3 regions of the Saccharospirillum sp. HFRX-2 genome follow, and region 1 is predicted to be linked to each of the others. Evidence: predicted binding sites of a transcription regulator. Region 1 holds the regulator's gene; each other region holds the start of a gene.
The links. The regulator PhoB, encoded in region 1, activates phosphate uptake and scavenging genes when phosphate is short. The targets are predictions, from matches to a motif close to TGTCATANNNNTGTCANA.
Positions count from the first base shown of each region.

Region 2: ABMA60_RS14070 (phosphatase PAP2 family protein) is a predicted target of PhoB. The motif match lies at 3,908-3,925, and genes of this name have one in related genera.
Region 3: ppk1 (polyphosphate kinase 1) is a predicted target of PhoB. The motif match lies at 3,023-3,040, and genes of this name have one in related genera.

Region 1 is NZ_JBEBMU010000003.1:56,175-65,818, reverse strand. Features, by position in the region: gene ABMA60_RS08660 (FAD-dependent oxidoreductase) at 1-346, opposite strand, end outside; gene ABMA60_RS08655 (rubredoxin) at 343-510, opposite strand; gene ubiA (4-hydroxybenzoate octaprenyltransferase) at 703-1,566, shown strand; gene phoB (phosphate regulon transcriptional regulator PhoB) at 1,676-2,383, shown strand; gene phoR (phosphate regulon sensor histidine kinase PhoR) at 2,380-3,699, shown strand; gene ABMA60_RS08635 (response regulator) at 3,664-4,584, opposite strand; gene ABMA60_RS08630 (hypothetical protein) at 4,672-5,502, opposite strand; gene ABMA60_RS08625 (S1/P1 nuclease) at 5,929-6,729, opposite strand; gene ABMA60_RS08620 (DUF3392 domain-containing protein) at 6,696-7,031, opposite strand; tRNA gene ABMA60_RS08615 (tRNA-Thr) at 7,205-7,280, opposite strand; gene phoU (phosphate signaling complex protein PhoU) at 7,396-8,112, opposite strand; gene pstB (phosphate ABC transporter ATP-binding protein PstB) at 8,130-9,005, opposite strand; gene pstA (phosphate ABC transporter permease PstA) at 9,038-9,644, opposite strand, start outside.
Region 2 is NZ_JBEBMU010000006.1:255,464-265,107, forward strand. Features, by position in the region: gene maiA (maleylacetoacetate isomerase) at 1-526, opposite strand, end outside; gene tyrR (transcriptional regulator TyrR) at 548-2,110, opposite strand; gene ABMA60_RS14065 (MJ1255/VC2487 family glycosyltransferase) at 2,262-3,320, opposite strand; gene ABMA60_RS14070 (phosphatase PAP2 family protein) at 3,317-3,844, opposite strand; gene ABMA60_RS14075 (HIT domain-containing protein) at 3,954-4,391, opposite strand; gene ABMA60_RS14080 (GNAT family N-acetyltransferase) at 4,505-5,617, shown strand; gene ABMA60_RS14085 (VOC family protein) at 5,644-6,084, shown strand; gene ABMA60_RS14090 (proline--tRNA ligase) at 6,200-7,924, shown strand; partial or broken gene ABMA60_RS14095 (hypothetical protein) at 7,995-9,644, opposite strand, start outside.
Region 3 is NZ_JBEBMU010000001.1:154,439-164,082, reverse strand. Features, by position in the region: gene ABMA60_RS00840 (exopolyphosphatase) at 1-904, shown strand, start outside; gene ppk1 (polyphosphate kinase 1) at 906-2,990, opposite strand; gene ABMA60_RS00830 (hypoxanthine-guanine phosphoribosyltransferase) at 3,158-3,715, opposite strand; gene ABMA60_RS00825 (dihydrofolate reductase) at 3,874-4,386, shown strand; gene ABMA60_RS00820 (VOC family protein) at 4,493-4,861, shown strand; gene ABMA60_RS00815 (peroxiredoxin) at 4,941-5,600, opposite strand; gene ABMA60_RS00810 (hypothetical protein) at 5,763-6,107, opposite strand; gene ABMA60_RS00805 (methyl-accepting chemotaxis protein) at 6,483-7,748, shown strand; gene ABMA60_RS00800 (STAS domain-containing protein) at 7,758-8,045, shown strand; gene ABMA60_RS00795 (SpoIIE family protein phosphatase) at 8,059-9,644, shown strand, end outside.

The DNA.
Region 1 (9,644 bases):
CAGCACCCACGGCCAATACCAGTCGACCCCAGGTCTGCGGCTGACCCTGGCTGAGCTGCAGCGTGCGAGTCACGGTATCGATAGCCGTCACTTCGGTGTGCGTCAGAATCTGTGCCTGGAATTGTTCGGCAGCGACCTCAGCGGTCATCTGCACCAGATCATCAGCGGTCTGCTGTTTGCTCAGTGCATTAGAAAGGTTGGGCTTGTAATAGCCGGCGCCGTCATCGGCGGTGATGATGACCAGAGGGGTGTCGCTGTCATGCTTGCGCCATTCCCGCACCAGCGTATAAGCCGCCAGGCCGGAGCCCAGCACCACCAGCGGGGCAGACGTTGAAGTCGGTTTCATGCCAGTTCAATCATCTCGAAATCGGCCTTACTGGCACCACAGTCGGGGCAGTACCAATCTTCAGGAACTTCTTCCCAGGGTGTTCCGGGTGCAATGCCTTCATCGGGCAGGCCTTCGGCTTCATCATAGATAAAACCGCAGACGATACATTGCCATTTCTTCATTTTCGCCTCTGTTGCAGCGAGCGCAGTCGGGGGATGGGTTGGTGCGTTGGACGCAGAAACTACTGACAGCAGCCGCTAAAAGCAAGGCAGTTGTTATCACTGGCAAATGCCCAAACCCGTGGATACACTGGCCGCCGTCGACTGGCCCGGGTAGGACACGGGCTGCTAGCAACCGGTCTGAACGGAACCATTATGACCCTCTCAGCTTGGCCCCATTACCTGAAACTGACCCGACTCGATCGCCCCATCGGCATCTATCTGCTGTTATGGCCGACGCTCACCGCCTTGTGGCTGGCGGCCGGCGGTTTACCCCCTATTCATCTGGTGCTGATCTTTATTCTGGGCACCGTGGCCATGCGCAGCGCCGGCTGTGTCATTAACGATTACGCCGATCGTCATTTCGATGGCCACGTTAAACGCACCGCCACCCGGCCGCTGGCTCAGGGTCTGGTCAGCGAGCGCGCGGCCTTAACCTTGTTCGCGGTATTAACGCTGATCGCCTTTGCGCTGGTGCTGCTGACCAACCGCACCACGGTGTTGATGTCCTTCGTCGGGCTGTTTCTGGCGGCGCTTTATCCGTTTATGAAGCGCCATACCTACCTGCCGCAACTGTTTCTGGGCGCGGCCTTTTCCTGGGCCATTCCGATGGCCTACACCGCCGTGGACGCGCCTTTTACCGCCGCTACCTGGCTGCTCTATATCGCTAATATTCTGTGGACGGTGCACTACGACACCCTCTACGCCATGGTCGATCGCGATGACGATCTGAAAATCGGCGTTAAATCGACCGCCATTCTGTTCGGCGATGCCGACCGCTTAATGGTCGGTCTGTTGCAGATCATGACCTGGGTCGCCTGGTTGTTGTTGGGACTGCACGCCGACCTGGGGCTGTTCTGGGGCCTGGGTCTGGCCGTAGCCGCCGGTTGTTTTGTGTTCCAGCAGTGGTTGATTCGCCATCGCGAACGCGACCCGAGCTTCCGCGCCTTTCTCAATAATCACTGGGCCGGGATGGCGCTGTTCGTCGGGGCGGTGATCGATTTGGGTACGCCGCTGTAGCAGCCGCTCTCTGACGCATTGCAGATTTTTGACAATCTGATGAAAGCTGTAACACTGCTGTCATCAAAGCCGCGTCTAATAGTCACGAACGTGATAGCCGGGGTTACTCATGAACGCTCGCAGCATTCTTATTGTTGACGACGAATCCGCCATTCGTGAAGTCATTGCCGCCGCTTTGGAAATGGCGGGTTACCGCACGCTGGAAGCGGCCGATGCCACCGAAGCCCATGCGCTGGTGGTCGACCAGAAACCGGATCTGATCCTGCTCGACTGGATGATGCCGCAAGTCAGCGGCATTGAGCTGGCACGGCGTCTGAAGCGTGATCCGCTGACCGCAGAAATCCCCATCATCATGCTCACCGCCAAAGGCGAGGAAGATCACAAGATCACCGGTCTGGAAGCGGGTGCCGATGACTACATCACCAAGCCGTTTTCACCGCGTGAACTGGTCGCTCGTCTGAAAGCCGTGTTGCGTCGCGCTACACCGGCCGGGGTTGATGAACCCATCGAAATTCAGGGTCTGACACTCGATCCAGCCAGCCACCGCGTTTACGACGCCAGCGGCGAGTTGAGCATGGGCCCGACCGAATTCCGCCTGCTGCAATTCTTTATGAGCCACCCAGAGCGTGCCTACACCCGATCGCAACTGCTCGATCAGGTCTGGGGTGGGAATGTCTATGTCGACGAACGCACCGTGGACGTTCATATTCGCCGCCTGCGTAAAGCCCTGGGCTCGCCGCACGAGGCGCTGGTGCAGACGGTGCGCGGCACGGGATATCGCTTCTCCACCAAAGTTTCGGCACAATCGGCTTCATGATCCGAGATATCCGTCGGCCTTATTACCGCAATCTGCTGCTCTTCTTCGCCGCCGTCGCCACGGTCGGCTTCCTCTTGGGTTATCCGCTTCGGGCGTTGTTGGTGGCGTCCCTTGGCTGCCTGCTGTGGCAGTTGTTTCAGCAAGGCCGCTTGATCCAATGGCTGCGCAATGGCGCACGCTCCGAACCACCCGACGCCGGTGGCCTCTGGGGCATGGTATTCGATCACTTCTACAGCGTGCAGCGCGATCATCGTCAGCAAGTGCGGCACCTGCAAAACGTCATCAGCCGCATTCAGACCTCCACCCAGGCGCTACGCGACGGCGTTATCCAGCTGGATCGTCAAGGTGCGCTGGAATGGTGGAACCCGGCGGCCGAAGCGCTGCTCAGCCTGAAGCCTCAGGACCAGGGCCAGTTACTCACCAACCTGCTGCGCGATCCGACCTTTGTGCGCTTCTACAACAAGGGTGAAATGAGCGAGACGGTGCAGCTGGAAAACCCGGCCTTTCCGGATCGCTACATCGATGTTTCCATGACCATCTACGGCAAGGGCGAACGCCTGCTGTTGATCCGCGACACCACGCGCATCAAGCAACTCGAGCAAATGCGCCAGGACTTCGTTGCCAACGCCAGCCACGAACTGAAAACTCCGCTGACGGTGCTCAAAGGTTATCTGGAATCCATCCTCACCTTCGGTGGCGATCTGCCACCGGCGCTGAGCAAGGGTCTGACCAATATGGAAGCCCAGACTCAGCGCATGGATAATCTGGTGAACGATCTGCTGGTACTGACGCGGCTTGACGCCGAAGTACAGCATTCGGTGCGGCAAAGCGTGAATGTGGGTGAATTGCTGGAGAAAATTGCCGCCGATGCGCGCGAGCTGTCGAACGATCGCGGCCATCGCATCAGCGTGCAGCTGGACAGCGACGCCGCCTTACAGGGCGATGCCTCAGAATTGCACTCGGCGATCAGCAATCTGGTTTATAACGCCGTCAATTACAGCCCGGACGGCAGCGATATCGAACTGAAATGGAAAGCCTCGGCGGCGGGTGGTTTTATCGCCGTTCACGACCAGGGCATCGGCATCGACCCACGCCATATTCCACGCCTGACCGAACGCTTCTACCGGGTCGATCCGGGCCGTTCCAGCGCCCGTGGCGGCACCGGTCTGGGTCTGGCCATCGTCAAACACATCCTGCAGCACCACCAGGCACGACTGGACATTGCCAGCGTGCCGGGGCGCGGTTCGGTGTTTACCTGCTGTTTCCCGGCCGAGCGGGTGTTAGCGGCTGCGGAACGCTCCGACAAGACGGCTTAACACCGCCATCTTATCTTCGTCCTCATCGACAAACTTGACGCTGACGCGGGCGCGTCGGCAATCCTGACTGGGTTCCTGCAACGCAAGTCCAGTAACAAAACCATTAACCCGCGCCACCACACCTTCTTGTTCGGGGGCCTGGATATCGACCACCACCTGCTCGTGCAACACCGGCGGGTAGGTATCCTCAAAGGCGATCTGCACCGCCACTTCGTTCAGATTGATGTCCCGCAACAGACCCGCCCAGATCGATTGATTAGAGCGCAACGACACCTGCCAGTTCATCTTCTTGCGGTTCTGAGGAATCGGCGGGGCATTATTGTTGTTGGCCGAGGCCACCAGCTTGCTGCTGGGCGAGCCGGCAGTCAGCAAACTGGCCGCCGATGCCTGCTCTGCCGGCTTGCCACCCGTCAACAAGCTGGCTGAATCGTCACTGGATTTAGTCTGATTCATGGCCGAACGGCCTTTGAGAATGGCGCGAATCAGGTCTCGGTGATTGACCGACAGGGCTTTGAAAATTTTGCGCAGCAGCTGTTCGTTACTGAACGGTTTGCCGATGTAATCGTTAACGCCCGCTTCCACGGCTTTCACCACGTGGTCTTTATCGCCACGACTGGTCACCATGATAAAGGGCGTTTTATCTTCAGCTTCGACCTGCTCGCGATTACGCAGCCATTGCAGCAGTTCCAGGCCGGACAACTCCGGCATTTCCCAGTCACACAACACCAGATCGTAGCGTTTCTTGACCAAGAGCGCCTGAGCCTTGCTGCCGTTGACGGCCTCATCGATCTGACACTGGGTAAATTGACTGCGCAGAGCGCGCTTCACCAGATCCCGAATAAAGCCAGCGTCATCGGCCACCAGAAAATGTAGTGTCTGCAGCATTCCTTCCTTTCCTGAAAGAGCGGGCCAAGCCGCCAATAAATGTCGATGATAGTGGTTCAGGCTAGTTCAAGGCCAGCCTGTCTACCACTAGTCGGGATCAATTTGCAGTTGCCAGCGGTGAGCATCCGGCGTGATACAACCCAACTCCACCGAGCGAAACCGCATGTCGCGCTTCAGTGCACGAATGCCTTCAACGACCTCTTCGGGCGTCGCCACCGACCAGTAAATGGCCCGCACCAGATCACGGGCTATCGGCAAGGCGGGCTTGTCGCGATACTGCGGCGTGGTCTTAGCGGGCATCAACAACCGCCATTCCTGGTTATCGGCCTGGGAGACATGATCTTCAAGTAAACCCGGAAATGGATTATCCGCACTGACTTTAAAACGATGCGCCTGGCCATAGCGCACCGGCGCCAGCAACGACGGCCGCTCCTTAGTGCTGGCCAGCGACTTGTGCGCACTGTTCAACGCCACCGCCAAACCACTGAACCCCTCCGCCAAATCGCGCCAGCCGGCGTAGCACACCGGCGATGCGAATAACCGCAGCAACCGACCCTGGCCTTGCCAGCCGTTGTCATAATGCGGCTGCTCGCCATCCTGATGACGGCGCGCAGCGGCACGAATATCGGCCTCGATGGCACCGCCCTGAGCGCGAAAATGCTCGAAGCTGAGCAGGCCACGCACCGCCTCCGGCAGCGCTTCATACTGACGCTGCCACTCCGCCTCCATGGCCTCTTCGGAAACCGGACGCTGCTGCTGGCGCTGCTGCAGCCAGCGATCAAACTGCGCAAAGGGATAGGCCAGCGGTGCGCCCGGTTGCATCGGCAAATAGCCGGCCTTAAGCCAACTCAGCCAAGCGTTGGGGCCAAACGCATGTAAGCGCCCTCCGGGGCGGTCTGCTTGCTGGTTTTCCGACATGGGATGTAAGACTTTTCCTACAAAATGCGTACGCAAGCCGGTTGATTACACCGGCGCTTTTCATGGGTGCGCCAGACAAAGCGCCCGGCAACGGACCTGACCACTGAATCGCCTCCGATCAGCGACCGGGTACCACCGCAGTGTCCGTCAGGCAGGCCATATAATAACCATCGTGTTGTGGATGAACACCCGGGAAGCTCGCGGCAGGATGCCCAGCCACGGGAAGGCGCACAGATGCAGGAACCAGGACCGATACCGGGATTGGTATTTCAGGAAAGGGGCAGGACGCTCCTGTGCCAGGATGGCACCCGTTCAGGTACGAACGGCGCCTTTGGGCGGCGACAAGGGGAGGCTCGCCTCCCCTTGCAACTCGTCCGGCAACACGCACCTAATTCATCAGCTCACGCTTACCAACCAACTGCCCACTTAAGCATCGCCATAAATCGTATTCAACAGCGCCGCCAAGCGCACCGCTGCTTTTTTCAGTTGCACCTCTAATACCGGCAACGCCTCGCGTCGATAGGCGGCATCATATTCGCCGCGCACCGCCAGCGGATAGGCCACCTCCATGGCAATCTGATGCGTCTCCCAGGCCCAATCGACGACGCTCATCGAACTCAGCCACTGCTGCGCTTCTTCGTCGGTAATCTCCCGCTGATAACGCTGCGCCGTGGCAAACACCGGTGCATCCAGCTCGCGGTACAACGACTGGGTCCACACCCAGTTCAGGTTAACCCGCTCCAGCTCGCTGGTTTTCAGCGCAATCAGCCGCCCGGCCTGGTCACGCGCCAAACCCGCATTTACGGGAATGTGCAGGTCGGTCATAAAGTGAATCAGATACTGCAGCGCGCGGCGCTTTTCCGCCTTCTCATAGCTGTTGCGGATCAGCACCAAGCGGCTTTCCAAAATGGCACCCACCACACAGCGATTGCGCGGGCAGTGTTTGGCAGCCTCAAAGCCTTCATCCTCGGCATCGAACAGCACGGTGCGCAAATCCTCCGCCGGCGCATGCTCTTCCGCCCAACTGGCCAGGTTGACCAGATCGGTGCGCCAGTGCGGCCCATAGAGATCTTCCAGGCCGGCACGGGCTGCCTCGTTCAGCCGCAACTCCGCCAGCTGCACCACCAGCCGGTGGCCCTGCTCGTTAAAGGCGCTGGCAGAACCGGCCAGGCACAGCAGCAGCGCTGCCAGAATCAGCCGCGGCGACTGTTTTTCTCGGCGAGCCAACCGACCAGGAAGAAGGTGATAATAACGATCGGCGCCAGCCAGTAAGGCCCGGCCGACAGCAGAATGCGACGTACGAAGGGAATCAAAAAGACGGTCAAGGCACCGTATCCAAATGCACATAGGGCTACAAACACCAGAGTCCGAATGATGAAGTGCGCGCCCCGTATCATGCTCCAGACGGCGCGATTAAGGTTATTACCATAGATCACCAGCAAGGTGGCGACCAGAGCCGCCGCGACAAAGGTCAGATGCGGGCGGATCAAGCCGGACAGATACGCCAGCAGGTCGGTCAGAACAGACATGAATTGCTCCATCAGCCAAAGAATTCAGTCAGACAACACTGTCCAACAACACAACAGCCGATGACTCTACCACAAGGATAAAAACACCGGCATGACAGCGTTCGCGACTTGAGCGAGAGGAAAGCGAAGGCCAGAAACGACAAAACCCGCACAAGGCGGGTTTTGGGAAGAAGTGGTGCCGGCACCAAGAGTCGAACTCGGGACCTACTGATTACAAGTCAGTTGCTCTACCAACTGAGCTATGCCGGCAACGGCTGCGTAATATAGTGATTTGCAGTCGGGCCGTCAACATCCATTGCACAACAAGCAGTTGATTCCCAACGGTTTTTCAGCCTGAGCCGGTTGCCCGGCTCAGCTGCAGATATCAGCCCTTCTTGACCTGGGCAGCAACCTGCTCCAGGGCTTTGTGGCGGACGTCCTTACCTTGCACCAGGAAGATCACCGATTCAGCCACGTTGCGGGCGTGGTCGCCGATGCGTTCCATGGAGCGCAGTGACCACATGACGTTCAGGGCGCGACTGATGGAGCGCGGGTCTTCCATCATGGTGGTGATCAGCGAGCGGATCGCGGTGCCGTATTCCAGATCGACGGCTTTGTCCTGATGCAGCACGCTCAGGGCGCTGTCGGCGTCGAGTCGCGCGAAGGCGTCGAGTGAATGCTGCACCATCTGGCGCACCTGTTCGCCGATATGGCGCAGTTCCACGTAACCCTGAGGACCAGAGCCGGTATCGGCCAGTTCCAGCGTATGACGTGCGACCTTGGAGGCTTCGTCGCCGATGCGTTCCAGGTCGTTAACCGCCTTGGTGACGGCGATAACGAAACGCAGGTCAGAAGCCGCCGGATGACGTCGCGCCAGAATGCGGGTGCACTCTTCGTCGATGTCGATTTCCATGCTGTTGACCGTCTGATCGGTCTCAATGACACGCTGCGCCAGAGCGGTGTCCATGTCCATCAGCGCTTTGATGGCGTCTTCGACCTGCTGTTCAACCAGGCCGCCCATCTGCATCAGGTTTTTGCGCGCCTCTTCCAGTTCGGCGTTGAACTGAGTGGAGGTGTGCTTATCGAATTGCATCTTGTCCATGACGTTATCCTCTGGGATCAACCGAAACGACCGGTGATGTAGTCTTCGGTGAGTTTGTGGCTGGGCGAGGTGAAGATATGGTCGGTTTCGCCAACCTCGATCAGTTTGCCCAGGTGGAAGTAGGCTGTGCGCTGAGAAACCCGCGCCGCCTGCTGCATGGAATGCGTCACGATGGCGATGGTGTAGTTCTGCGACAGTTCAGCGATCAACTCTTCGATGCGCGCTGTGGCAATAGGATCCAACGCCGAACACGGCTCGTCCATCAAAATCACTTCCGGCGAAATGGCGATGGTGCGCGCGATGCACAGACGCTGCTGCTGACCGCCGGAAAGACCGGTCGCCGGCTTGTCCAGCCGGTCTTTGATTTCATCCCACAGACCGGCTTTACGCAGCGCGGTTTCCACCACTTCATCCAGCTCGGCGCGACGAGACACCAGGCCATGAATACGCGGGCCATAAGCGACGTTGTCGTAGATCGATTTGGGGAAAGGGTTCGGCTTCTGGAACACCATGCCCACCTTGGCGCGCAGCGCGACCACATCCATATGCTTTTTATAGATGTCTTCGCCGTCGAGCAGAATGTCGCCCTGAACGCGGCAGATGTCGATGGAATCGTTCATCCGGTTCATGGTGCGCAAAAAGGTCGACTTACCACAGCCGGACGGGCCGATCATGGCGAGCACTTCGTTCTTGCCGATGTCCAGGCTGACGTTGTCGATGGCCTGAGCATCGCCGTAAAAAACGTCGACCGAACGGGCGCTCATGCGCGGGTCGTCAACAAGGGCCGGGCCCACGGTGCCTTCCCAGTTTTCCAAAACGGGATGGCGGCTTTCCGGCTTGCTGATGGCGTTGTCGTCCATCGATTGATCCGTGTACTGGTTTGAAATTGTCATCTGTCACTCTCCAGTTCTAGCAAGGTCTGGCCTTACCAGCGACGCTCGAATTTTCTACGTAAAAAGACGGCCAGCAAATTCATCACTGCCAGGAAGCCCAGCAGCACCATGATGGCGCCCGATGTTTTGGCGATAAAGGCCCGCTCGGGGCTGTCCGACCAGAGGTAAACCTGCACCGGCAACACCGTGGATGGGTCGGTAAAACCGCCCGGAATATCGACGATAAAGGCAACCATGCCGATCATCAGCAGCGGTGCCGTTTCACCCAGCGCCTGCGCCATACCGATGATGGTGCCGGTCAGCATGCCGGGCATGGCCAGCGGCAGAACGTGGTGCATGGTCACCTGCATTTTGGATGCACCCAGGCCGGTCGCGGCTTCGCGAATCGACGGCGGCACGGCACGAATGGAAGAACGCGCCGAGATAATAATGGTCGGCAGCGTCATCAAGGTGAGTACCAGACCACCGACCAGCGGCGCCGAACGCGGCAGGCCGAAGAAATTGATAAAAACCGCCAGACCCAACAAACCAAAGACGATGGACGGTACCGCCGCCAGGTTATTGATGTTGACTTCGATGATGTCGGTCAGGCGATTTTTCGGCGCAAACTCTTCCAGATAGATGGCCGCTGCGACGCCG
Region 2 (9,644 bases), on a different contig from region 1:
CGCGCAGAGCGTTATACATCTGCGGAATCAATAGCACATCGACCAGGCTCAATTGATTGCGATAAAACCAATCGCCACTGCCCAAGCGCGCCGCCTGCACTTCCAAGGCATCGAAGCCGGTAGTAATCCAGTGCCGGTGCCAGGCGTTCACTTCAATTTCGCTGGCCTGAAATTGCGAGCGCAACTGCTTTAACACGCGCATGTTGTTAATGGGGTGAATGTCACAGCCGATGTCCTGGCACAGCGCCCGAACTTCGGCACGCGCCAACGGATCGTTCGGCAACAGCGGCGGGTTCGGATAGACCTCTTCAAGGTATTCCAGAATCGCCATCGACTGCCGCACCAAGCCCGGTTCTAAATCCAACGACGGCACCAAACCCGCCGGATTCACCGAGCGATAAGCTGCACTGTGCTGATCGCCCTGGCGCAACTCAATAGGCACCTGCTGCGCGTCAACACCTTTCAGTGCCAACCCAATGCGCACCCGATAGGCGGCCGATGAACGCCAATAATGGTAGAACTTCATCTGCATTCTCCCGGTGACAAATCAGTCGGATCGACTGTGCTTGCCAATGCCATACTCGCGCAACTTATTGGCAATGGCGGTGTGCGAAACGCCCAGCTTTTTACCCAGCTGCCGACTGCTCGGATAAGCCGGATAAAGCCGGCGCAACAACTGAGCCTCAAACCGTTTCATGGCTTCATCAAGCGAGCCTTCGAAATGTTCATCGACATAACCCCAGCCGCTGGAAAAGCTGGGCAATTGCAAATGTTCCGGCTCCAGAATGTCATCTTCAGCTAAGGAAACGGCACGCAACAACGAGTTTTCCATCTGCCGCACATTGCCTGGCCAGGGATATTGCTGCAGCGCATTCTGACAAGCGCGGGAAATACGAATCCGGCGGCGTTGCGGCTCGGCAAAGCGGGCAATAAAACGTTCGGCCATCGGCAAAATATCGTTCTTGCGATCGCGCAGCGCTGGAATGTGCAGCGCCAATACGTTCAGCCGGTAATAGAGATCTTCACGGAAGGTGCCGTCGCGGCACAACGCCAGCAGATCTTTTTGCGTTGAGCAGATGATGCGCACATCGGCGGTAAATTCCTGTTCATCGCCCACCCGGCGGTAGGTGCCATCCTGCATCAGGCGCAGAAATTTCGACTGCAACAGCTTCGACATATCGCCGATTTCATCGAGAAATACCGTGCCGCCTTCGGCCAGTTCGACGATGCCCTTTTTCGCCTGGGTCGCGCCTTCAAAAGCACCGGCGGCGTAACCGAATAATTCGCTTTCGGCCACACTGTCGGGCATGGCAGCGCAGTTCAAAACCAGGAACGGTTTGTCTTTGCGCAGGCTGTGTTGATGGCAGGATTTGGCCAGTAATTCTTTGCCGGTTCCGGTTTCACCGGTAATTAACAAAGGCGCATCCAGACCCGACATCCGCTTAGCCTGACGAATCACCTTTTTCATCGGCTGGCTTTCGGCGATGAGTAATTCAAACTCACCGGCCTGCTGCTGGTAAGCAGTGATCTGGCGACCAAGACGCTCGGGTGATTTAAAGGTAATGACCGCGCCGGCAAAGTAATCGTCCTGGTCGGCATCGGTTTCGTTGGGTACGCGAATCGGATAAATATCAGCCAGGAAGGTACGGCCACGCAGTTGCAGATGAGTCGCCGTCGCGCCGGGTTGATCGCCGTTGAGCCAATGGCTGAAATTGAAACCCTTCACCCAGTTCTTCAGCAACTTGCCGTGCACCTCAGCTTCGGGCAATTGCAGAATATCGAGCGCGGCTTCATTGGCGATCACCACATTGCCCTGGCTGTCGATCGATACCACCGGTTCAGGCAGCGTTTTCAGCAGCGTCTGCATTTCCTGCTGTTCACGCTCGCCGGGCAGATAGGGAATCAGGGAGACATCCTGGATGCCCGGAATCAAACGGATTTCCGGCATCAGATGCTGAAATTCATCGAAAACAAGCGTCGGGAAGTTGAGGTAAATCCGGCCGGTGGGATCAATTTCGATGCCCCTGAGATCGATCTGGTGTTGCACCAGAATATCCAGCACTTCAGCACAAATACCCAAGCGCTCTTCGCATTCGATCTTGAGCCGCATTCACTCTCCCCACTGTAAGCAATACTTTCCAGCGCGCTAAATTGCCGCAGGGTCGTTTTGTTGTCAACTGAGCTTTACAGCCGACAACAAAAAACGGCCCGCTGGGCGGGCCGTCTGCTAAGACTCAATAAATAATATGGCTTAATAAAAACTAAGCGACGCGCTGAGCAGCTTGCTGCGATGGGAAGTTCACGTCGGCCCACAACTCCTCGACCAGGCTGTCGATGGAGGCATGCGGATAGCGCTGTAACCAGCTCACCAGAGCCGTGGCCACATCCGGGTAATTCACCCAGCGCGGCTCACCCTGGCGCAGGAACGCTTCAATGGCGCCGGTAGAAACCTTCGGCATCACCGAGCCCAGGTCCAGCGCCTGCAAAGCCGCAGCGTTGGACTGCTGCTCCATCTGGCCGCGCAGCGGTTTAACCAGAATGCGTTTGCTCATCGACAAAGCTTCACTGGCCAGTTCAAAGCCAGCGTTGCAGATCACGCTGCCGCATTCGGCCAGCGACGCCTGGAAACCATCGCGGCTGAAACCGCGCACCGTCACCTGACCGTACTGGCCCGGCTCAATATCGCCGCAGTGCATCACAAACCGCACCTGGCTGTTGACCTCATTGAGCAGCGCCAGCGTCGCTGCGCTGTTTTCGAACGGCAGATAAACCAGCGCTTTATCGAGCGAACCGGGTTTCGGTTCCGTGGTCGATTCAATGATCGGCGGCAGAATGGGTGCGCCGAAATGATGCCAGTGCACACCCAAACCCACGGTTACGGGTGCAAACCAGCGCATGATGGCTTCAGACACCACCGAATGCCCGGCCTTGGGAATATCGTGGTTAAAGGCGTACTGATGGCCGACGCCCACACAAGGCATACCCTGAGAGCGCGCCGCCCAGGCTACGACCGGTTCAAAATCGGTGACCACCAGGTCGTATTGGCTCAGCTCGAGCGAGCGAATATCGCGCCAGAGGCCTCGCATGGAGGTGTCGTTCATGGTGCGACGCAGATCAATACGACCATCACGAGTCGCGAAGGTCAGGCCTTTGAACACCCGAAAATCGCCGAAGGCGTCCATATCGAAAAAGCGCTCGCGCTCACGACCGGAAAACACCCAATCGACATCAACACCAGCATGCGCCAGCGCCTCGGCCATCACTCGGGCACGAGTGATATGACCATTACCAGTACCCTGAACGCCGTAGAGGATTTTCACAGTACAAACCCTCCCAGCGCCCAGAAGCCGACCAGCGAACCCAGGGTTGCGCCAACCAATGTATCGGTCGGGAAATGCACACCCAGGAAGATGCGTGACATGGCCACACAGCACGACCACAACAACAGCACCATCAGCAGCACCGGCAGCTGACTGGCCACCAGCACGGTAAACAGGAAGGCAGCCGAGGTATGGCCGGAAGGGAAACTGAATTTATCGGACGGAATGATAAAGCTGGTGAAATCGTCAATGGCTTCTTGTGGCCGGTTACGCCGGCAGGTGTTTTTCAGCACCCAGTAGATGCCGCGTTCCACCGCGAAAGCCACCACGGCCACCTTAACCAAGGCCATGCCGGACTCTGGCTGAGTCATGCCATAGACGGCAAAGAACAGCAGGTAGAGCCAGCCGTCGGCGGTACGTGATACCGCACGACTCAAAGCAGTGATACGCTCACGGCGACGACGCGCCATGCACCAATTGAACGTCAGGGTGTCAAGCTGTTGGATTCGGTGCAGCCATTTCATGAAGAAGCCTCCATCGTCATGGCGTCTATTATTCATTCGCCCGTGTCACCTTTCTGACTTTTTGATGAAGTTTTAATGACAATCCTGACCCTAACGAAAATCCGCTGCATCAACCAGCAGGCGGTTCGGCCGCTTTAAAGACCGAGGTTTCAAAGGCCGACTGCAAGCTCAGCACGCGCTGGCGCAATGCACCACGCGGATAAGCCTTGGCCGGAACAGCGCCCCAAACCGGGTTGGGCCAGGCCGCATCGGTTTGTTTGCGCACCACATGATGGATATGCAACTGCGACACCACATTGCCCAGCGCCGCTATGTTCATCTTGTCACCTTTAAAGGTGGCCATCAGGCGCTCAGCGACGAAGCTGCTTTCCCAGATCAATTGTTCCTGGTCGTCTTCGTCCAGCTGGTAAATCTCGCTGATACCCTCACGCTGAGGTACCAGTATCAACCAGGGGTAGTTGGCGTCTTTCATCAGCAGAATGCGATTCAGCATCAATTCGCCAACTTCGACGCAATCATTCTGCAAGCGGTGATCCAGTTCGAACATCGAGCCCTCCTTTGCCGCCATTGTACCGCAAAGGCACAGATGTATAAGTGGGCACTGGGTCTGCCTGCACGCAACCGATATAATGCCCCGGCACTTTCCCAGGAATGGCCTCTATGCCCGACGTTCAGTGGCACACCCAATGGCCCGAACACCTAGGCCAACACACCGACAACCCGTTCAGCCGCGCCAGCTTTTTACGCGCTCTGGAAAGCAGCGGCGTGTGCAGCATCGATGGAGGCTGGTCGCCACACCATCTGCACTGGCAAGATGAACAACAGGAGCTGGCGCTGCCCTGCTACGCCAAAACCCACTCCTGGGGCGAATACGTTTTCGACTGGGCCTGGGCGCACGCCTATGAACAACACGGCCTGCCCTACTACCCCAAACTGGTGTGCGCCATTCCCTATACACCGTCCATGGGACCACGAGCGAGCACGCCCTTGCATGCGCCATTAGTCACCGACCTCGCCCAGGCCATGCAACAAGAAGCACTGAACCAGGATTACAGCGGTTGCCATCTGCTGTTTCCCGATGACGCCACCGCCGACCTCTGGGCCAACCACACCGACTGGGTGGAACGGCGCGATGTTCAGTTCCACTGGCGCAACCAGAATTACCGCGATTTCGATGACTTCCTCGACCGCTTCGCCTCGCGCAAACGCAAAAACCTGCGCAAAGAACGCCGCTCCATTGCCGACCAAGGTCTGGAAATGCGCTGTTTCGAAGGCCGTGAAATCGATGCGGTCACCCTGCGACAGTTCTATATCTTCTACCACGCCACCTACTTAAAGCGCGGCCGCCAAGGTTATCTGACACTGGAATTCTTCGAGCAACTGCTCGCCGAGCAAGCCGAATCGCTGGTGCTCTTTATGGCGTTTCAGGGTGAGGAAGGCGTGGCGGCGGCGCTGTGCTTTCGCGATTCAACCACGCTCTACGGCCGCTACTGGGGTTGCCTGGACGAATTCAACAACCTGCATTTTGAGTGCTGCTATTACCAGGGCATCGACTACTGCATCCGCCACGGTCTGCAACGTTTCGACCCGGGCACCCAGGGCGAGCACAAAGTAGCGCGCGGTTTTGAGCCGCGCATTACCCGCTCCTTTCACTGGCTGGCGCGGCCGGAATTCCAGCAAGCGGTCGAACGCTTCTGCCTGGAAGAAGCCGAAATGGTCGAACGCTACCGCGAACAAATGACCGATGCCCTGCCGTTCAAACACACCGACTGACCTCTGCTAACCAATCTGGAGTTTTTATGCGTTATCTACACACCATGGTTCGCGTCAGCGACATCGACGCCTCCTTGCGCTTTTTCTGCGATGGCCTGGGCCTGGTCGAAATCAGCCGCAGTGAAAACGACAAAGGCCGTTTCACCCTGGTTTTTCTGGCCGCCCCGGAAGACCGCGAACGCGCCCTCGCCGACAAAGCGCCGATGGTGGAACTGACCTATAACTGGGACCCGGAACAATACACAGGCGGCCGTAACTTCGGTCACTTGGCCTATCGTGTCGATGACATCTACGCGACCTGCCAACACCTGCAAGACATGGGCGTTGCCATCCTGCGTCCACCACGCGACGGCCACATGGCCTTTGTGCGCAGCCCGGACAACATCTCCATCGAACTGTTGCAAGCCGGCGACGCCCTGCCCGCCGCCGAACCCTGGGCCTCCATGCCTAACCAGGGCGAGTGGTAACTCACCGCCCTCACCGCACACCACGCCTGACTACACCTCGGCCGCCGTTGGCTCTACAATGGCGGGCCGTTTTGCTTCATACCCAATCTGAATACAGCCAACAACGAGAATCTTCATGCGCGCAAGCCAGTATTTGATCGCCACCGTCAAGGAAACGCCCGCCGATGCCGTTATCGCCAGCCATCAACTGATGCTGCGCGCCGGCATGGTGCGTAAACTCGCCTCCGGCCTGTACACCTGGATGCCAACCGGCCTCAAAGTACTGCGCAAAATTGAACGCATCGTGCGCGAAGAAATGGACCGCGCCGGCGCCCAGGAAGTGTTGATGCCTTGCGTGCAACCGGCCGAGCTGTGGCAGGAAAGCGGCCGCTGGGACGATATGGGCCCGCTGATGATGAAAATGCAGGATCGCCACCAACGCGATTTTGTGTTCGGCCCGACGCACGAAGAAGTGATCACCGATCTGGCCCGTAACGAGTTGACCAGCTACAAACAACTGCCGGCCAACTTCTACCAAATTCAGACCAAATTCCGCGATGAATTCCGGCCGCGTTTCGGCGTGATGCGCGCCCGCGAATTCATTATGAAAGATGCCTACTCCTTCCATGTTTCGATGGCATCGCTGCAAGCCGAATACGACAACATGCATCGGGCTTACTGCCGTATTTTTGATCGGCTCGGCCTGAACTACCGCCCGGTGCTGGCCGACAGCGGCGCCATCGGCGGCGACAGCTCGCACGAATTCCAAGTGCTGGCTGAATCGGGTGAAGACTACATCGCCTATTCCGACAGCAGCGACTACGCCGCCAACATTGAACGCGCCGAAGCGGTGATGCCTGCGGGCGAACGCGCTGCGCCAAGCGAAGAACTGCGCCAGGTCGATACCCCGAACACCAAAACCATTGCCGCCTTGGTCGAAGGCTTTGGTCTGCCGATTGAGAAAACCATCAAAACGCTGATCGTCGAAGCCGAAGACGACGTGGACGGCGGTTTAGTCGCACTGCTGGTGCGTGGCGATCACGAACTGAACGAAATCAAAGCCGAGAAACTGCCGCAAGTGAAAGCACCGCTGACCATGGCAACAGAAGAACGCATTCGCGCTGTGGTCGGTGCAGGTCCCGGCTCATTGGGGCCGATTGGATTGCCGATGCCCATCGTCATCGACCGCGCCGTCAGTCTGATGAGCGACTTTGGTGCCGGTGCCAACAGCGACGACAAACACTGGTTTGGCATTAACTGGGAACGTGACTTGCCGCTGCCAGACATCGCCGACCTGCGCTCTGTGGTCGAAGGCGACCCGAGCCCAGACGGCAAAGGCACACTAAAAATTGCCAAGGGCATCGAAGTCGGCCACATCTTCCAATTGGGCGACAAATATTCCAAAGCGTTGAACGCCACCGTGCTCGACGAAAATGGCAAAGCGCAAACCATGCTGATGGGTTGTTACGGCATCGGCGTCAGCCGCATTGTCGCCGCGGCTATCGAACAGAACCACGACGACAACGGCATCATCTGGCCCGATGCGTTGGCTCCTTTCCAGGTGGGCATTGTGCCGCTGAATGCGCACAAATCACCGGAAGTGATGGAAGTGGCCGAACAACTGTACCGCGAACTGAGCGAAGCCGGCATCGAAGTACTGCTCGACGACCGCGACAAAAAAACCAGCCCCGGGGTGAAGTTCGCCGATATGGAATTAATCGGCATTCCGCATCGCATTGTAGTCAGTGACCGTGGTCTGGCCGAGGGTGAATTGGAATACAAAGCGCGCAGCGCCGCAGAGAAAGAAAACCTTAAGCTGGCCGACGCGGTAAGCTTTTTACAGCAACAGCTTCAAGCCTAAAAAAATACCGGGCCTCACGGCCCGGTTTTTTAACAACGTCCACTGGGATAACGAATTCCAAGCGTAATTGTTAATACAGATAAACAGCACCGGAATCGGTTAAATCGTTGTCATCTTCGAGGAAACTGTCTAAACCGCTAGAGTATCTTTCAGACAGGCGATCTTCGAAAGGTGCCCCTACCGCCAACGAGTTACCATCCGCACTTAACTCCATCGCCGCTCCGAATTGATCACCCGCATCAGGGAAGTTGGACGACTTAATGTACACAGCTTCTTCCCAAGTGTCGCTCCAGGGCTCATTAACGTTCCCAGCTATTCTTTTAAAAATATAGACAGCACCTGCTTCACTAACCGTGTCAACGTCCGACCCTAGTGATTGAATATTAATTCCATTGACAAGTTTGTTCTCATAAGGAGCAGAAACAGCAAGCCTATTACCATCCGCACTGAAACTGACTTGATGGCCAAACAGATGACCATCACCTGCAGTTGCGGGTGTAAAACGGATCATTTGTTTATCAGTCCCATTACTAACAAGATTAGTACCTGTCCAAACATTGCACGTGGAGCTCGCAGTACAACCAGTTCGCGATGTATCCAGAACAGACACATATACAGCTCCCGGGCGAACACTGCTACCGACCGCATAATCGCCTTCTGCTCCAATTGCTAATCTTGAACCAGCCGCATTAAAGCTAAGCGAATTACCAAATTTCAAATTAAACCGCCTATTGTCACCTTCGTTTAGTACTGGATTGATTAGTGCTGGTTGATCAGTCCAACTAAAAACCCCAGCATCGCGGACATACATATAAACATAACTTTGATAATTGGGTCCGTTACCATACTGTGTCGCGCCTACCGCCACTCTTTTAGTCGTTTCATCAATAGCGACACTGATGCCGAAGTTTCTCGGCGTACTCGTATTGCCGGCAATATCGGTTGTTTCTTTTCCAATCACAACAGCGTCTGCTCCCGCCGAACTACACCCTTTATCCAATATTCCATAAACCGTGAAAATAACAGCAGCGCCTCTAGTCACGTTCCCGACTTTACTCATAGGAGCCCCGGCCACTACCGTGGGTGCAAGAGATTCACTACCCACGCTGACACTGGTTCCTAGGCGGGCACGCTTACCGAGATTGTCGACTGCAGACAACATGCATGCTTGAGTCGACCACAGGCCATTATCTTTCCCGTACACAAATACAGCACCCCTATCATCGTTATACCCGGGCATACCGACCGCTAAGCGGGTACCCGCATCATTTAAACTCAGCGCAAAACCAAATTCGCCATTAACACCATCACCATCACCATCACCATCACCATCACTCGCCGGTGGCTGTTCAGGTGCCCCAATTATCCTTATAAGTTCCCAGCGACCATCCGAATTTCTTTCATAGAGATGGACCGCACCGGGTTTATCCGTACTGGCAAATTCATGTCTATCGGCACCAATCGCCATAACAGTGCCATTCTTGTTAATAGCGACACTGCGTCCGAAAAGCTGATTGTCTAGCGCTGCATTGGTAGAGGTAGATTTAAAATAGCCTATGCCGCTTAGCAGTTTGCCTTTGAACCCAAGATTTGTCGTATTAAGTTCAGTGCAGATGTCCGCCGAATTGCAACCGCTAAATGTATAAGCAGCATTGGTCCAGTTCTGGTCATACAGAGGAATAGTCATCTGATAGCTATGCTTATCTTTTGATATGACTTC
Region 3 (9,644 bases), on a different contig from region 1:
CGGCTGGCAACGCGCCATCGGTTGTTCCGGTTCCATCAAGGCCATTTCCAAAGTTGCTGAAGCGACCACCGGTTCACCCATTATTACCCGCGCCTTGCTGGACGATTTATGCGACCAGGCTGGCCAGGCTAAATCGATTGATGACTTCAAACCGGATGGTCTGGGCAGCGATCGGCAGCCGGTCTTTGTCGGCGGTTTGATCGTCTTGCGCGCTGTCTTCGAAGGCCTGGGCCTCGACAGCATGGAAGCGTCGCCCTGGGCGCTGCGTGAAGGCTTGTTGTACGACCTTATTGGCCGGCTCGATCAGGAAGATGTGCGCAGTCGCGGTGTGACTCATCTGGCGCAACGCTTTCACGCCGATGCCGCTCAGGCCGAGCGCGTCGCTGCCACCGCCGAAGGTTTTTTAAACGATAATGTCGACGCTTTGGGGCTGAGCGATCCACATCCGTGGAACAATTATTTGCGCTGGGCGGCGCAGCTGGCCGAAGTGGGTTTGGACATCAGCCATAACCAGTTCCACAAACATTCGGCGTACATTGTGCAGCATTGTGACCTAGCGGGTTTCAGTCGCGAAGAACAACAGCGACTGACATTTTTGATTCAACATCATCGCAAAAAACCGGACGCCGATGCACTGACACATTTAACCGATGAAGACCGCCAGATTCTGCCCGCCTTGTTGGTGATGTTTCGTCTTGCAGTGGTGCTGCATCGCGCCCGTACCGGTAGTAAATCGGAAGGCATTTCGTTGCGTATCGACAACACCGATCTGACCTTGATCGCTACCGCAGATTGGTGGGAAGAGCACAGCCTGACCCAGGCCGACCTGGAGCAGGAAGCGCAGTATCTGACTAAGCTGGGTTATCAATTGCAGTTGCCGACAATGGCGAACGGCGACAGCTGAATCAACTGATACCGGCGCCGCTGATGGCTTCATCCAGCAAACTCTGTTGCGCCGAAACAGGCGTTGCTTTGCCGGGGCGACACAACAGGTAATGACCGTCACTGTCGAGTTCCCAGGCCTGGCAATTATCGGCCAGATAACTTTCCAAATCCTTGATCACCTTGTCGCGCAGTTTTTTGGTTAACAGCGGGAAACCGATTTCTACGCGATGAAACATATTGCGGCTCATCCAGTCGGCGCTGGCGAGAATCACTTCCGGATCACCGTCGTTATGGAAGCAGTAAGCGCGGGTGTGTTCGAGGAAACGACCGACGATGGAACGCACCCGAATATTTTCCGAAACACCGGGCAAGCCCGGACGAATCTGACAGACACCACGGACAATTAAATCGACCTGGACACCCGCCTGGCTGGCTTCATAAAGTTTACGCGCCAGTTGTTCTTCGTAGAGTGAATTCATCTTCAAAATAATGCGCGCGGCTTTGCCGGCTTGAGCGTTTTCAATTTCACGCTCGATGCGGCGCATCATGGTTTTATGCAGCGTAAAAGGCGATTGAAACAGCGTATCGAGTTTGCTGACCTTGCCCAGGCTGGTGAGCTGCAGAAACACCCGATAAACATCATCACCAATCTGCTTATTGCAGGTCAGTAAACCATAGTCGGTGTATACTTGAGCTGTTTTCGGATGGTAATTACCGGTACCCAGATGCACATAATGACGCAGCTTGTCGCCTTCGCGCCGCGCCACCATCAACATCTTGGCGTGGGTTTTATAACCGACGATGCCGTACACCACATGAATGCCATATTCCTGCAACCGTTCGGCCAAAACCACATTGGCCTCTTCATCAAAACGCGCCAGCAATTCGATGATGACGGTGACTTCTTTGCCGGCTTTGGCAGCGGCTACTAATTCATCGACGATGATCGAATTGGCACCGGTGCGATACAGCGTTTGCTTGATGGTGAGCACGTTCGGATCTTTCGCCGCCTGACGAATAAAATCGACCACCGGCATAAAGGAATCGAACGGATGATGCAGCAGAATATCGCTCTTTTTAATGGCATCGAAAATATTGGCTTTGCGACGCAATACGCGCGGAACCCGGGCATCAAAGGGCGGATAGAGCAGTTCTGGGCGAGCGACTGTGTCAATCAGGTTGGCGAGCCGATTCAGGTTAACCGGGCCGTTGGCACGGTATAAATCGGTCTCGGTAATTTCGAATTGCTTGAACAAAAATTCCAGTAATTCATCGGGGCAATTGGCGGCCACTTCCAACCGCACTTCATCGCCGTATTGGCGGTAAACCAGTTCCCCTTCGATGGCTCGGCGCAAATCGCCGCTTTCTTCTTCATCGACGAACAGATCGGAATTGCGGGTAACGCGAAACTGGTAACAACCTTTGACTGTCATGCCGAAGAATATTTCGTCCATAAAGTAGTGAATGATGGACGACAGAAACACAAAGTCATGTGGACCCGAACCGGTTTCGTCGGCGGGCAGCTGAATCATATCGGGCAGAGCACGCGGGCATTGCACGATGGCCTGGCCGGAGTTGCGGCCGAAGGCGTCTTTACCATCGAGCTTGACGATAAAGTTCAGACTCTTATTGAGAATGCGCGGAAACGGATGCGCCGGGTCGAGCCCGATCGGGCTGAGCAACGGCAGTACTTCGTGCTCGAAAAACTGCTGCAACCAGGCGGTTTGCGACTCGCTCCAGTCTTCGCGTTTGATGACCCGAATATGATGCTCGGCCAACAGCGGCAGCAACTGCTCATTGAGAATTTGATACTGGCGGTCCACCAGTTGGTGCGCGCGTTCCGCGATGTCATCCAACTGCTGGCGCGGTGTCAGCCCTTCCGGACCGGTGAGGGTGGAGCCGGCTTCGAAGCGTTCTTTCAAACCGCCGACGCGAATCTCGAAAAACTCATCCAGGTTGGTGCTGGAAATGCACAGAAAACGCAGTCGCTCGAGCGCCGGAATCTGATTATTTTCAGCCTGGGACAGCACCCGGTCATGGAATTCGAGCAGCGACAGCTCGCGATTGATGAAGTGGGCTGGGGTAACGGTGAGCGGTTCGGTCATGTCACGCCTCTGGATGGTCGGTTCCACCAGTGTATGACATTTAGATGGCAGGGAGGTTACAGCAGCATCGGGCGATACTGCTGGGAGACGCAGGACGCTGAGCTAGGTTTTCCGCTATCCGGCGTCTCCCGTCTCCCGTCCAGCTGGGCGGCACTCCGCGTTTTCCGTCAAAGCCCTTTGACGGCGTAAATTCCCGGGGCGTTGCGCCAGTAGCCTTTGTAGTCCATGCCATAACCAAAGACATAACGGTCTTCGCATTGCAGACCAACGTAGTCGGGCACGATGTCCGGGCGGGCTTTACGGTCGTGTTGTTTGTCGACCAGAACGGCGATCTTGATCTCGGCGACACCGGCTTCGCGGCAGTGATCGACAATGGCGCCGAGGGTGGCACCTTCGTCATAGATGTCGTCCACGATCAGGATGGTACGGCCTTCCAGCGACTGCTGCGGCAGCATGCGCCACTCCAGGTCGGCGCCGGAAGTCTTGTCGCGGTAGCGGGTGGCGTGCAGATAGCTGATCTCCAGCGGGAAACCCAGCTTGGTGACCAGCTTGCCGGTCAGCACCAGGCCGCCGTTCATCACACTGAATACGATAGGGTTGGTCTGTTCCAGATCACGGGAGATGTCGGTAGCCATAGTATCGATGGCTTTTTCGACCTGGGTTTCACTGAACAGACAATCGGCCTGTTCGCGCACTTCACGAATCTCGGCGGGAATGGCGGTCATAGCGGCCTCGGTTTGCTGGATAAGTGGTCAGGAAAAAAAGGGTTGCGAACTTTAGCGGCTCTGATGCAGCCGCGCAAGCCTGTGACCGACTGCGCCAGCGTCGTCCTCGCTGGCCGGGCTCTCTGTTAGTATACCGCGCTCAGTGAAGGAGAGAACGCATGCGCATTGCACTTATCTGGGCTATGTCTGAGAACCACGTCATAGGCCGTGACAATAAACTGCCCTGGTACCTGCCCAACGACCTGAAATACTTCAAGCAGATCACCTCTGGCAAACCCGTCATCATGGGTCGCAAGACCTACGACAGCATCGGCCGACCGCTGCCCAATCGCACCAACATCATCATCACCCGCGATAGCGGGTTCAGCGCCGCAGGCTGTCAGGTGGTGCATTCGCTGGATGAGGCGCTGGAACTGGCTGATGCGCAACTGGCGGTGAATGGTGGCGAAGAAGTCATCGTGATGGGCGGAGCCCAGATTTACGCCGAAGCATTGCCGCGCGCCGATCGGCTTTATGTCACCCTGGTGCATGCCCAGGTCGCGGGTGATGCGCTCTTTCCTGCCATCGATTTTGACGCCTGGCAGGAACAGTCGCGTGAAGACTTTGCAGCCGAAGGTCCCAACCCTTACGACTACTCCTTTGTCATCTATGATCGGCCGGCGTTGAACTGACTAAGCGACTTTTCAAGGGACTTTCTAAGCGACTTTGAACTGACTAAAAAGCGTCTAAACTGATCGCACCTGTGGTCAACCGGCAGCGCCGGTAAGGAGCATAACGATGGCTCTGGATTCCCAACCCATCGCCTGGTTTGAAATTCCGGTGGCGGATATGGAGCGTGCGCAACGCTTCTACGAAGGCGTGCTGGAGACCTCCATGGAAAAGCTGGATCTGGGCGAGAATTTCAAGATGACCTTGTTCCCGGCGTCGGATCACCGTGCCGGCGCCTTGATGCAGGCACACGGCTATACGCCTTCCTATCAGGGCGCCATGGTCTATCTGGCTGTGGATGACATCGCCGCCACCCTGGATCGCGTCGAGCAATATGGCGGTCAGGTTATCAACGCCAAGATGAGTATTGGCGAGCGGGGTTTTGTCGGTCATTTCGAAGACAGCGAAGGCAATCGAGTCGGTTTGCACAGCCACTGACACAACAACCCAGCAAACAACCCGGCGCCAGGCCGGGTTGTGTCAGAGGTAACTCAGCTATAACAACGCAACCGCTGTCTTACTTGGGCTGTTCCACCAGCCGCAGATAAGGCTTCAAGGTGCGATAGCCCTGAGGGTACTTCTTCTGTGCCTCTTCATCCGACACCGCCGGTGGAATAATCACATCCTCGCCATGCTTCCAGTTAACCGGTGTCGCGACCTGATGGCTGGAAGTCAGCTGGATCGAATCCAGAGCGCGCAGAATTTCATCGAAGTTACGGCCGGTGGTCATAGGATAAGTCATGGTCAGTTTGATCTTCTTATCCGGGCCGATCACAAAGACCGAACGCACGGTGGCGTTGTTGGCCGGGGTGCGACCTTCCGCATCACCGTCTTCGTCAGCTGGCAGCATGTCGTACAGCTTGGCAACGTTCAGATCGGTATCGCCAATCATCGGATACTTGGGGTAGTGACCCTGAGTTTCTTCGATGTCCTTGGCCCACTTTTCATGGTTATCGACCGCATCGACACTCAAGCCGATGATCTTGGTATTACGCTTGTCGAACTCCGGCTGCAGGCCGGCCATATAGCCCAGTTCGGTGGTGCACACCGGGGTGAAGTCTTTGGGATGGGAAAACAGAATGGCCCAGCTGTCGCCGATCCAATCGTGGAAATCGATAACACCCTGAGTCGTTTGGGCTGTGAAGTTGGGAGCCGTATCGTTAATGCGCAATGACATAAGTCGTTCCTCCTTAACCAAAGATGTAACCGGGCAGGACAACGAAGATTGCCGGTTACCTCCTAGGTCGAGCTGTCATCGCAAATTTCAAGGCAGCTGGCTCCGCGCTGCTAAACCGTTCTGTTCTAATCTTATGCTAGTTCGGAAGACAGTGATGGAAGACTACTGAACCAGAGTGTTCAGCTTCAGCAGTTCGTTCAGATTGGGTGTGTCGCCCGCATCGACCTCGGTTGTCAGGTGCATTAATTCCGCACCGGAAAACAACGCCTTCAGCCCGGTATCGAGGCAATGTTGTTTAAGCCGCGATGGCGGCAGCTGATGAGCCAGGGCAAGCAACTGTTGCGACATCAGCATAAACTGTCCCAGCTGGTTGGGTGTTTTGAACGTCGGTACCAAGGCTTGATGAGCGTCAATGGTTGAAGCCACAACCTCGACCGATTCGGGTTCAGAAAACTCGAAGACAAACAACGAATCAATGTACTGATCAACTATAGATTCACTGGCCACAATCAACATCCCTTTAGCGTATTTATCGTTGATAAAAAACGGCGCATAAAAATCTCACTGTAGTGCAAATAACGAGTTATGCCGATTTTATTAGCAGACATAAAAATTTTTTGTTTAGCAAACGAATTGATATCGACCTTCATTCGTAACGTTATAACAGCGTACGGTATCGAATCTGTCCGCTTCTGCTGCTTTTTGTAACTTAAATTAAGCAGCAGCAACGGCAATAGACGTTTTAAAAATGAGCTGTCTAAGCCAGATTTTATCGGCATTCAGGCCAGTGTTGGTCTGGATTCTTTTCGTTAATTAGAAAATTTGAATATTGGCCCGGGCCGAATTTAACAGCTGTAAAAATTATTCTTGTCCTGCAGCAGGATGGGCGCATTACTGTCCGCCTCCAGCTTGCATAAGCGCTATGTCGGTCTACGTTCAATAACAGAACCGGTACCAGCCGACTTAGGAAAATCTTCCATGCAATTAGGTTTTGGCCCACTAAAGAAGGGCAGAGTTTTTTTTGCTCTTGGTGTTTTGGTGTTAGTGGCTGCAAGTACAGCCCTAGGGCGTATTTTGCCAACCAATATTCTGCCGGCAATGACGGCTTTGTCAGTGTTGGCCTGGGTCGGTGTGGCAAAAAAATGGTCAACTAAAACAGTTAATCAGAGTATCAGTCGGAAAAATTCTCCGGCGCAGCAAAGTAATGCCCGAGAACCGGACTACTTTGATGCCGCCTTGCGTTGGTTAAACGACCAACTCATAGAGCATAAAAGTGTCATGGATGGTTTGAACGAGCGCCAGAACAAGTCGGTCGATAACCTGGTTGGCGCCTTTAAGGAAATTCACCAATTACTTGATCAACAAAATGCATTAATTAATCAGATTCTCGAATTCCACGAAGATAAAAATTCTGACTCACTGCACACCAGCATGCAGGATTTTGCGCTGCGCACTTCCGAGACCATGGATAACTTCGTTACCACCACAGTAAATAACAGTACTGAAATGATGGAATTGGTGGAACTGGTGGCCAGCATCGAAGAAAAGATGCCATCGGTGGTGAAGGCATTGGAAGACATTGATGGTATTTCCGATCAGACCAACCTGTTGGCGCTCAACGCTGCCATTGAGGCAGCGCGTGCTGGAGAACACGGCCGTGGCTTTGCCGTGGTGGCCGATGAGGTTCGCGCCCTGTCTACCCGCTCCGCTGAATTCAGTGGTCATATTCGTAATCAGGTTATCTCGGTACGCAAAGATATTCGCACCTTGCACGAACGCATTGGTGTGACGGCATCGAGCGATATGAACTTCATTTTGAACTCCAAATCGGATGTTGAAAATGCCATTCAGCGACTGGTAAGAAAGGCCGACTCAGACGAAAAAGCCACCGTCGATATCCAAACCGTAGCGAGCAAGTTATCGCAGGCCTCCAACGATGCGGTACGTGGCTTGCAGTTTGGCGACATCAGCTATCAGACCATTGAACACCAGATGAAATTAATGCAGGCCATCCAGCAGCAGATCATTACCATCAAACGGCCAATGACTGAAGCGGACTATCAACGCCTGATCAACTGTCACGCTGATATTCAGCTGTCCCCCGTGGAACACCAACCCGAGGGTTCGGGTGATGTTGAACTATTTTAAGGAGCAGTGATGAGTACCGAAAAAGCAGTAATCAGCATCCCAGAACAATTTAACTTCGGCTATCACAGTCGTTTTACGGCTGACTATAAACCGCTGTTAAAAGACTCGTCGGTCAGTGTTATTACTTTGGATTTTTCACGTGTCGTTTATCTGGATAGCTCAGCCGTCGGTATGGTCAATATGCTTTATAGAAAAGCCAACGCCGAGAACAAAAAACTGGTAATCCGTGGCGCCAAAGGCACCGCCAGAGATTTGATCGTGTTATCGAATCTGCAAAAGCTGATTCCTCTTGAATAGGTAGTTCCGTTCGATGATTCAGCAAACTGAAAGGTTATTGATTGTGGATGATCAACCATCAGCCAATGAAGCCATCAGGTCAGCCGTCGAGCGGTTGGGTTTGCCTATGCATCAGGTATACAGCCACGCCGAAGCCATGACCTGTATCAGCGAAGGCTATTACGATTTCATCATTCTCGATCAGGTACTCGGTGATGGCGATGGTTTGGATGTATTGCGGGCTTTGCGTCGGCAGCGGCATGAACATAAACCTTTTGTATTGATCATCAGCGCCAAGGACAGCGAAGAATTTATCGAAAGTTGTTTTCAGATCGGTGCAGACGACTACCTGAATAAGCCCATCCGGCCGACGCTGCTGCGATTGAAAGTGAAGGCGTTTCTGGAGAAGCGCCGATTGCGCCGGACTTTTCAGCGCAACAACCAATCGTTACAGCGGTTACTGGTGCAGATGGAAGACGAAACGCGGATGGCGCGGTTTATTTATGATCACCTGCGCGATCGTTATCACGAAGAGAATGAAGGCTTGCACTGGCACATTCAGCCGCACTCCCAGTTCTCCGGAGACATGGTATTGAGTTGTTCCGGTGCCAATGGACATCTGTACGGCATGGTCGCCGATGCAACCGGGCACGGACTGGCAGCGGCGCTGACCATGCTGCCTGTTCTGGGGGTGTTCCACACCATGGTTAAGAAAGGTTTTCCGTTGGTGATGATCATCCGGGAAATGGACCGCAAGGTGTTTGAAGAATCGCCGGACGACCGCTTCGTTGCCGCCGTCATGTTCGAATACGATCCGGACTTGCGTGAACTGGAAATCTGGAACGGTGGAATGCCCCCGGCTTACTGGGTCAAGGACGGCATCCAGCAGGAATTTATATCAACCGATTTACCCCTGGGTTTGGGTGGCGAAGCGCACTTCGATGGCCAGACCTCTGTGTTGAAATCGACGCAAGATGGTTTTTTTATAGCCGTCAGCGATGGCCTGATTGAACAGCGTGATCTGAACGACAACTTTCTCGCCGTCGGTGCCATTCATGAACGTCTGCAACAGGCCAGTGCCAGTAGCGCCATTCCCGGTTGCCTGGAAGTGTTCAGAAACCATCTGGATCAGCCTACCCCGGACGATGATGTCAGCCTGATGGTGTTCAGTCCGAGTCAGTTTAGGCGTCCCGATACCCCGGTACAGATCGACACCCGTTTATTGCAAGGCAATGCTTTGTGGCGATACCGGTTATGTGGCCTGGCTTTGGTCGTTGAAGCCTTTTTGGCCGCCGCGGATGAAGTACTCAAACGCTGGGTCGTTTCGCTGACGTTGCAACAACGCGCCTTCACGGTGTTAACAGAATTAATTACCAACGCCATTGATCATGGCTGTTTAGGGTTGGATTCAAATCTAAAAACCGATCCCGACGGCTTTGCACATTATTTCGAAAAACGCGAACAACGCCTGGCTTATTTAAGCGATGCCGATTGGGTGGAAGTTCGTATGAATTTAACCAGTGGCAGTTTGATTATTGAAGTTGAAGACAGCGGTCCCGGTTACCTGCGTGACAACTCCACACTATTGAATCTTGAAGCTGTTGCTGGTCGTGGACTCGC